3 regions of the Peribacillus sp. NJ11 genome follow, and region 2 is predicted to be linked to each of the others. Evidence: riboswitches for the same ligand, from Rfam matches in the RefSeq annotation. Region 2 holds a riboswitch; each other region holds the start of a gene.
The links. A riboswitch is a leader RNA that binds a small molecule or an ion and turns the genes downstream of it on or off. The one in region 2 is predicted to bind thiamine pyrophosphate.
Positions count from the first base shown of each region.

Region 1: another riboswitch for thiamine pyrophosphate. It lies ahead of QUF86_RS12965 (ABC transporter substrate-binding protein); the one in region 2 lies ahead of tenA (thiaminase II).
Region 3: another riboswitch for thiamine pyrophosphate. It lies ahead of thiC (phosphomethylpyrimidine synthase ThiC); the one in region 2 lies ahead of tenA (thiaminase II).

Region 1 is NZ_JAUCFO010000001.1:2,627,045-2,630,326, forward strand. It holds gene rarD (EamA family transporter RarD) at 1-40, shown strand, start outside; gene QUF86_RS12960 (protein-glutamine gamma-glutamyltransferase) at 132-959, opposite strand; TPP riboswitch at 1,279-1,388, shown strand; gene QUF86_RS12965 (ABC transporter substrate-binding protein) at 1,510-2,514, shown strand; gene QUF86_RS12970 (thiamine-binding protein) at 2,526-2,807, shown strand; gene QUF86_RS12975 (ABC transporter permease) at 2,804-3,282, shown strand, end outside.
Region 2 is NZ_JAUCFO010000001.1:4,285,637-4,288,918, forward strand. It holds gene QUF86_RS21015 (ABC transporter ATP-binding protein) at 1-15, opposite strand, end outside; gene QUF86_RS21020 (ECF transporter S component) at 28-612, opposite strand; gene tenA (thiaminase II) at 626-1,309, opposite strand; TPP riboswitch at 1,446-1,574, opposite strand; gene QUF86_RS21030 (SDR family NAD(P)-dependent oxidoreductase) at 1,710-2,456, opposite strand; gene QUF86_RS21035 (AMP-binding protein) at 2,509-3,282, opposite strand, start outside.
Region 3 is NZ_JAUCFO010000001.1:311,816-315,097, forward strand. It holds gene thiC (phosphomethylpyrimidine synthase ThiC) at 1-1,283, opposite strand, end outside; TPP riboswitch at 1,417-1,531, opposite strand; gene QUF86_RS01510 (HAD family hydrolase) at 1,642-2,424, opposite strand; gene QUF86_RS01515 (histidine phosphatase family protein) at 2,608-3,141, opposite strand.

The DNA of each region.
Region 1 (3,282 bases), 1.7 Mb from region 2:
TGCCCGAAGGTTTAAAGGCAAAGGGAATATTGGTGCGTGAATAAGAAAAAATGCTTGGGAGATCTCTCCCAAGCATTTTTTTATGCCGGTATATAATAAAACGGTTTTACGGCATAGGGGAAATGCCAGGGTCATGAAAGGTAAATCTTCGGACCTATTTCAGAAACAATACAATTGGAAAGGCTGACAGGACTGTCAACGGGCATTGCACGAGGATTATTTTCCAGGAATTGGCTATAGAAGGAACTATCCAAGTTAATGATATGCGTTGTCAGGAATGCCGATATGGTGGCGTTCGGCTTTCTATTGCTATTTAATTCATCGATGATTCCCTGTGCAGTGGTAATCCCGATCCCGTGTCCATAAAAGAGGTTGTTCCCTAATAATATGGCATTTTCACCTTGCCATTCAGGAGTTTCCAAGTCGTGATCAGGGTTTTCGAAGTAAACGCAATCCCCTGGTAAATAATCCGTTCCTTGATGAATATCAAGAGCCATATTGCTTGGAGGGCGAAAGTCATATAGAAATACGTTTGAAAAAAGATAGTCAAAATTCCTAGGACCGATTAAATCCAAAATGGCCTTTAAAAAAGTGACGACTATCGCTGTACCGCATTCGAAAGCGTAAAGCCTTCCATTCAAAAAAATGTCCAGGAGTGCGGCATGAGGGGGAATCCCTGGCTGAAGGGTAAATGTGCCATCCTTTGAAACGCGCCAATATTGTTCATTGCTTGCCGATTCATCAAGCGTGGAAAATTCTGGACTGCTTTTATCTAACGAAATGGCGGCCTCGATGACTCGGTGCCTCAGTTGTATATCGAAATTAAGGTATCCGAAGTTCCGGTATTCAAAAACGTTAGAATCTTCCGCCAGCAATTGGAGAATTTCAAGCGATGTATCAGATGCTACACCTGGTTGGATTTGACTGACATCTAACCATTTGTGATTAATCTTTATCATGATCATATCCACCTTTTGTTTATGAAATGAAGGGTTTATAAAACCAGTACACAAAAAAGTCTACAGGTAATGCTCATTATATGAATGCATGCAAAGAAATGACCATTTGGAGCATTTCAGGCATCATGGCAACCGAGAATGATTGGTATGGCAAGAGGGATGATCATTTTGCTTACAATGATTATCATTTTCCAAAAAGATGTTTTGGTGGCTGTGCTAAACATTTAGGAGGAATACCTTTCCAATTAGGGAGAAGGAGCAAATTAGTATTCCCTTTTCTGAATGAATTGATATAATGAGAGAGAAAAGTTCATATGTGCGAGAAATGTAGGGGGGCCAGTAAAGCTGGCTGAGATTGCGTCCTTTAGATGCTGACTCTTTGAACCTGATCTGGATGATGCCAGCGGAGGGAACATATTATTACTGACTTTCTGTTTTGTATGTTAACGTCCGAATTCATCTTCGGGCGTTTTTTGTATTTTTATAGACCCTGGCGCCCCATTATGGTTCCGGCATATGGATCTTATATGATGTGTAGGAGGATAATAACTTGAATAAATTTTTACCACTGTTGACTTCGTTGTTCCTTTTGGCTGGATGCGGTGCAGGCGGAACTAATGAAAAAGAAGAAGCATCTAAAAATGAAGGCAATAAAGAATTAAAAAAGGTATCGGTCGTGCTCGATTGGACACCGAATACAAACCATACAGGTTTGTATGTAGCCAAGGAAAAAGGATATTTTAAAGAACAAGGTCTGGATGTGGATATTATCATGCCAGGTGAAGCTGGAGCTGATAAGCTTGTCGCTTCAGGGAAATCCGAATTTGGCGTGGGCTACCAGGAGGGCATTACGCAGGCCCGCGTGCAAGGCGTCCCGATTGTTTCGGTAGCTGCTGTCATCCAGCACAATACATCTGGATTTGCTTCACCTGAGGCAAAAAACATTAAAACACCCAAGGATTTTGAAGGGAAAACGTATGGTGGCTGGGGGTCTCCGGTTGAAAAGGCCATCATTGATTCACTCATGAAAGAAGAAAATGCGGATGTAAATAAAGTGGATATAGTGAATACAGGAGACACGGATTTTTTCACTTCGGTTAAAAGGGATATAGATTTTGCCTGGATATATTATGGGTGGACAGGTATTGAGGCTGAGTTGCGAAATGAAAAGCTTAATATGGTTTACTTAACCGAATACTCGGATAAGCTCGATTACTATACACCTGTTTTGACAACGAATGAAAAGATGATAAAAGAGGATCCCGAGACTGTTAAAGCATTCGTTCATGCAGCTTCGAAAGGGTACCAGTTTGCGATAAAGAACCCTGGTGATGCAGCAGACATGCTAATTAAGTCTGCCCCGGATCTTGATGCAAAACTAGTGAAGAAAAGCCAGGAGTGGCTTGCAGCTAAGTATCAGGATGATGCTCCGCGTTGGGGTGAACAAAAGCTTGAAATTTGGAAGAATTACAGTGATTGGATGACGGAAAATAAGCTTCTTGAAGGTGATTTCAATCCTGAAAAAGCATTTACCAATGAATTTTTACCAAAATAGGAGGAAATACAATGGCCAATTCATTAATTAGTATACAAATCATTCCTAAAGGGGATGTCATCCCTTTGGTCGACGAAGCAATCAAGATCATTGATGAATCAGGTGTCAAGTATGAGGTTCACCCGCTTGAAACGACAATGGAGGGTGAGCTTTCCGAACTTTTTGCCGTGATAGAAAAAATGAATGTAAGAATGATTGAATTAGGCTCGCCGAATGTCATATCCCAAGTGAAAATATTATTTCAGCCGAGCGGAATTACGATGGATACGTTAACGGAGAAATATCGGGCATGACCGGAAGGGGAATTTGGAAGAAGGGGGCTCCCTTCTTTCTTTTATTATTGTTGCTGATAATATGGGAGTCAGTGACAGTCTTATTAAAGGTTGAAAAATGGCTGCTTCCCGCTCCGTCGGCCATTTTCATTGAAGGAATTGAGTCGTCCCAGAATCTTTTTGGTCACCTTACATCAACAACTGAGCTTGCGTTATCGGGTTTTTTTATTGGAAGCTGCATTGGATTATTAATCGCGGCAATCCTACATCTGTTTCCAGGCGTGAAGGACGCGGTTTACCCTCTGCTCATACTATCACAAAATATACCTATCATAGTTTTGGCACCGCTTTTAGTAATTTGGTTTGGCTTTGGCATGATGCCTAAGTTAATCGTCATTTCGCTAGTATGTTTTTTTCCGGTTGCGGTTGCTTCATTGGACGGTTTTCGCCAGACACCATACGAACTCAAGCATTATTTCAAGATGATGGGAGCGGG
Region 2 (3,282 bases):
AACGATTCGTTCCATGGCCATCAACCTCTACTTTTGGTCCAGTTCTGCATAATCTTTACTTGAAACTGGACGAACAAGATTAGTTACTCCTGTTGCTTCCAGGACTTTAACTAGATAATAAGCTGTTACACCTGCAAAGAATATGGAACCCAAGAACCTCGCAATCATGAATAACGATAGATTCCAAAGGGAGAGCGCACCTATTTCCCCGTATGCAAAATCCATGATGACTGATCCCAGGCAGGAAGCCACCGCAGCTAAAACGGCCACCGACATATTGAATTTTTTATATCTGAACGCCATGAACAGCAGTTCAGCGAACAAACCTTGGACCACCCCATATAAGAGTACGGTCAACCCCCATGGTGAACCCAGAAAGAATTCACCGGAAGCTGCAGCTATCTCTGCCAGAAGTGCTACACCCGGTTTCCGTAAAATCAAAAAGGCAACGGGGCCAGCTATAAACCACATTCCATAAATAAGTTGATCTAGATGTAATCCGAATGGTTTAACGGAATAATAAATCGAACCCCAAAGGATATAAACGATTCCAAATGCTACGGCAATCACGATAGTGACTAATATATCCGTTAATTTCAATCCTTTTTTCATGTTTCATTCTCCTTTATACTTCCAGTATTTCCTTATGAACAGGCCATGTCTCTAAGCGATAAGCCATTTCCCAAAATGAGTATTCATATTGGCTGCTAAGGATAAAATGTTCCTTCATTCTTTCCTTATCTTCATCTGTTACTTTTTCAGCAATCTCATCAAGCCTCGCAATTTGTTCTTCCACCAAAGAGCGGAACCACTCTCCTCCGTAAGCCGCTATCCATTCTTGATAAATCGGCTCTTCCGGTTCACACCCTTGCAGCTTTTCGCCAATTTCATAATACAGCCAGTAACATGGCAAGATAGCTGCAATAACATCCCCTAAATGTCCAGAATACGCCGCACGATACATATGGGAAGTGTAAGCATAAGCAGTCGGGGCGGGTTTGAAATTTTCCCTTTCTTCTTTTGTGATGCCTAATCTCTCAGAAAAATTTTCATGAAGCTTCAACTCCGCTTCATATGTTCCTTGTGCGTGGCCGGCAAGCCTGCTTGTTGTATGTAAGTCTGTTGCCTTTACTGCTCCTAAAGCTTGAACTCTAGCAAAATGAGATAAATAATAGGCATCTTGCATGACATAAAAACGAAAACACTCTAATGGCAATGTGCCATCTCCAATTCCTGCAACAAACGGGTGATTAAAACTAGCTTCCCAAATATGATCAACTTCCTGGCGGATTTCCTCTGAAAACTTCATGTCCATTACCTCCAAATTCTATTTTTCAATGAATGATACGGGATAAAAAACTTTAATCACCTCTTTTTTTGCAAATAAAAAACCACTTTCTTTAACGTAAAGAAAGTGGTTGTACTTGAAATAATACAGAAACGTATTGTCCCAGACCCCACTTCCCTACGCTGGTATAAACCAGATCAGGTTCTAAGAGTCTTAAAGTCATACTTTAATCTCAGCTTCTCAGGTAAAATCAAATTTCACCTATAAAGCACCCCTAGTGGTACAAATTGTATATATAATTCATTTGCCTTTATATTAACACGATAAATCCAATTGTCAAACGATTAGAAAAAGTTTTCAAGCTATATTGCTTTAGGATTACTAGCCTTTCAATCTTGCATACCCGCCTAACCACGATCAATTAAACCATTGTTAATCCACCATTTACGGAAAGAGTTTGCCCCGTAATATACCCTGCATCTTCCGAAACGAAATAGGCAACAGCACTGGCAATGTCCTCGGGTTGAGCTAGCCGACGAAATGGAATAGCTTTTTCCAAGGCGCTTGCTATACCATCATTATAAGAGCCTATTTCTTGAAATAGAGGAGTATCAGCAGGGCCTGGTGCAACACAATTGATGTTGAGTTTGTGACGTGCCATTTCTCTTGCTATCGTTTTTGTGAAGGCAATCACCCCTCCCTTAGCAGCCGAATAAACTGCCTCTCCACTTGATCCGACCCTAGCTGCATCTGATGCAATATTTACTACCTTGCCGTAACCATTTTCAATCATGAGAGGTAAAATTTCCTTGCAAGTATGGATCTGCCCAAGTAAATTAATATCGATAATCCTTTTCCAAGTGCTGGGATCACTTTTTAAAAAAGGTTCCACCTTATCCCAGCCTGCATTATTAACCAATATATCTATTCTTTGATAATGGTTCACTGATTCTTCAACGGCTTTTTTAACACTTTCTAATTTCGTTACATCACAATGGACCGCTCTGGCTTCAAAACCCGACTTTTCGATTATAGAAACCGTTTCCTCTGCATTTTTATGATTTATATCAGCCACGATGATGTTAAAATTGCGAGAAGCCAATTTTTTTGCAATCTCTCTGCCAATTCCGCTTCCGGCACCTGTGATAAATGCCATTCTTTTATTCATCATATTCCCCTCCACTTTCACCATTTAGTCAATATGGATTTATTTAAGCTGCTTATATATTGTCTATTATCTTTTCATTTATCATTTCCCGGAGCCGGAATTTCTGGATTTTCCCGCTTGCCGTACGAGGAAAGTCATCCATTATTTCAAGAAATTCAGGCCAATATTGTTTGGCCAAACCCTTTTCCGAGAGAAATTCCTGCATGGAATCCATCGTGATCGGGCTCTTCCCCATTTTCATGCTGATACATGCACATGCTTTTTCCTGAAGACGAGAATCTGGAACAGCGATAACCTGAGCGCTAGAAATATCCGGGTGTTCATACAATACATTTTCTACATAAGCGACTGGAATATTTTCGCCACCACGTATGATTATGTCTTTGTTTCTTCCAGAAATCCGGATAAATCCATCTTCATCAATAAATGCTCGATCACCGGTAATGAACCATCCGTCACTATACTCAGCTAAAGTATCATCGATCCGTTTAAAATAGCCGACAAAAAGAGCCGGACCCCTTACTAATAAAGAACCTTCTATATTCGGAGCACAGATCTCCCCTTCAAGATCCACTACTTTTAGCTCCATCCCCGGAAAGGGAATTCCGTCGGTATTCATCAGTTTTTCTTCTGGATCCTCAAGTCTCGTCAAGGTTACCAAGCCATCTTCCGTTTGTCCCCATCCTGACAATATCTTGAACGGTACTTTTTCCACGGCTTCCTTTACTAAATGCCTGGGAATCGGGGCACCTAAAGCTACGAAGACTCGTAGCGAATTGAGGTCATAACTTTCTATCCCTTCCATTTGAACCGTATCTTGCAGAAA
Region 3 (3,282 bases), 4.0 Mb from region 2:
GTTGTTAATGGTCCTAGAGTATAGAATGGTGCTTCTTGACATACTTCCAGCTGCTTATCCATATTTTCTTTAATCAAATGCATAGGTACGTGACCGGGTCCCTCAACCATGACTTGAACATCGTGCTTCCATGCAATCTTCGTCAGTTCCCCCAATGTTTCCAATTCAGCAAATTGAGCCTCATCGTTTGCATCTGCAATGGATCCAGGCCGGAGGCCGTCGCCTAATGAGAAAGAGACATCATATGCCTTCATGATTTCACAAATCTCTTCAAAGTGAGTATAGAGAAAGCTTTCTTGGTGGTGGGCCAAGCACCATTGTGCCATGATGGAGCCCCCTCGGGAAACAATTCCCGTAACTCGCTTTGCTGTTAAAGGGATATATCGCAAAAGCACACCAGCGTGTATGGTAAAGTAATCGACACCTTGCTCGGCCTGCTCGATTAATGTATCCCTAAAAACTTCCCAATTTAAATCTTCCGCGACTCCATTCACTTTTTCCAATGCTTGATATATCGGAACAGTTCCAACTGGCACAGGTGAATTCCTGATAATCCATTCCCGGGTCGTGTGAATATTCTTTCCGGTGGAAAGATCCATTATGTTGTCGGCTCCCCAACGTGTAGCCCAAGTCATTTTTTCCACTTCATCTTCAATCGATGAACTAACAGCTGAATTTCCGATATTCGCATTTATTTTCACATGAAAATTCCGTCCGATGATCATGGGCTCACTTTCAGGATGGTTAATATTTGCCGGAATGATCGCCCGTCCGCTAGCTACCTCTTCTCTTACAAACTCAGGGGCAACATTTTCCCTGATCGAAATGAATTCCATTTCTGGGGTAACGATACCTTTACGGGCATAATGGAGCTGCGTTACGTTTTGCCCTTCCATCGCACGCAATGGTTTTCTTTTCAATCCCGGAAATATTTCGACTTTGGATTGTGAATCCACTTTTCTATACCCATTATCTTCTGGTTTTATTTCACGTCCTTCATACTCTTCAACGTCTTCCCGTTCCATGACCCAGTTGCGTCTAATCGGGGCAAGACCTTTATGAATATCAATGGGATATTCTGAATCCGTATAGAAACCGCTTGTGTCATAAACTCGTAAAGGCGGATTCTCCTCTTCCCCGAATGCCCCTGTAGTCGGACTTAGCTTAATTTCACGCATAGGTACTTTAATATCAGGTCTAGATCCCTCAACATACACTTTTTTACTCCCAGCAAAACTGGACATAATTGAAACGTTCATGTCATTTACTGAATTACTCATGATTTCATTTCTCCTTTTTAAGTTCATTTAAAAAGGACAAAATCCAATCCATTTCGCACGAAAAAGCCAGGTCTCATATTTAAGACCCGGCTAACGTTAGTATGACTACAGAAATGACCAATTGAAATGGTCATTGTTTAGTAGATTCTAACTTCCCCACGCTGGTATGAACCAGATCAGGTCCTGAGGGTTAAGAAGCTTAAGCGCTTCTCTCTCAGCCCAACTTTTATTGGACACCCCTAGTCTAAATAAATTAATTGATTACAGGGTAACTATATATCACCCTTTTCATTCTGTATATAATTTGAAAGACCTAATATTTTATTCAAACTCTCCAAAATTCGTTACTTGAAGAGTAATTTTACAGGCTCTCAAGGATTGGGAAAAGCTCCTCTAAATGCTTGATTTCATAGGTTGGAAGCACCTCATTCCGTTCCTTATCATGGCGATTTATCCAAACGGACTTTATGCCTACCCGTGACGCTCCAAGGATATCCGTCATTAAATTATCGCCCACCATCAATACTTCATCCTTATCCAGCTCCATGATTTCCAAAGCATGCTCAAAAATGGAGGCATCCGGTTTACCTCTTCCAAACGCACCTGAAATGACGATTTGGTCGAAATAAGGAACTAGTTCAGGCGTAATTTCAAGTTTGGTATTTTGCAGTTCAGGAGACCCGTTCGTAAGCAATAGCAATTTGTACTTCCCTTTTAATTCATCTAACACACGGAATGATTCTTCATAAATAAATGGCTTTTTACGTCTCTCGGCCGGGAAACGTTCTGCCAGTTCAAGCCCAAATTCCGGGTCATCGATCCCTAATGCCTTCAAGCCTCTCGTCCAAGCTTCTTTCCGATAAGCCGGTGCAATCCCGGCCATCTTCCGGAATTCATCATGATCATCCTGAAAATTTCCCCATAGCCCCTCAAATGGGTTGATACCGATCATTTGAGTAAATGCATATGTGTCGTAAGAAGAATAAAGCTCACGCGCTTCCTTCCGCACAGCTTCTTCAAACTCGTCGACATTCAAATCATATTTCTCCTTAGCCACTTCGCATGTAGAAACAAAAGCCTCTTTTACACTTTTCTGATCCCATAGTAATGTATCATCTAAATCAAAAAAAACTGCCTTCACCAAAATGTCCACCCTCTTTCCCTATTATTGAATTCGTAAAAATTACACTATTACAATAATAAACCACAACCAATGGAAAAAGAATAATTATTCGGAAAATCCCTGCATCTTTCTTAAAATCAGCAAAATGTATGATGGACATCAGACTTACCTTTTCTGATGGAAAACCCTATATTTCTTCACTTATCATCTTTCGAATACATACAGCTTTCCATTACTTGCAATCTTGAATTTTGGACCGGTGAACCCCCGTCGGATCAACTCTTTCCTCATATATATCATGAGGGCGGCATGACTCACGATCAGAACATCCCTATCCCCCTTTGTAAAGATTTCATCCAATACTTTATTGATCCTTTGTTCAGCGATCTTAATTTCCGCCCTTGTCTGCCTGTTGAACATCGAGCAGCATCGAATCCAGATGGCCCAAAGGATGAACGGCAGCTTCACTTTTCCTTTAAGAGGGGGAGAAGGTATTTCCCGCAGCTCCTCCATCCGATGAACCTTACCTGGATAGATATGTTCCGCTGTCTTGACAGCTCTCGACATATCACTGCAATAACATTCCTGCCATTCCTCCACGCCAAATAAAGTCGTTCCATAAATAATATCCGCTGCATCATAGTCCTCAAACCATTGCTTCATATCATCCGCCGTCACAGATTTCCCAGTAGGGAATTCATGTGCAACCTTAAAATGCCGTACCAAACCAATTTTCATATATTCTCCTTTTTATCTTTTTAAATATAAGTTTCTTTTTGGCTTATCAATAGTTATGTAAAATTATACAAAAACAGGTATGTGAAAACCATGAACCATACTGAATTGCACTTGCGAGTATGTGTTTTTAACAATCTTACA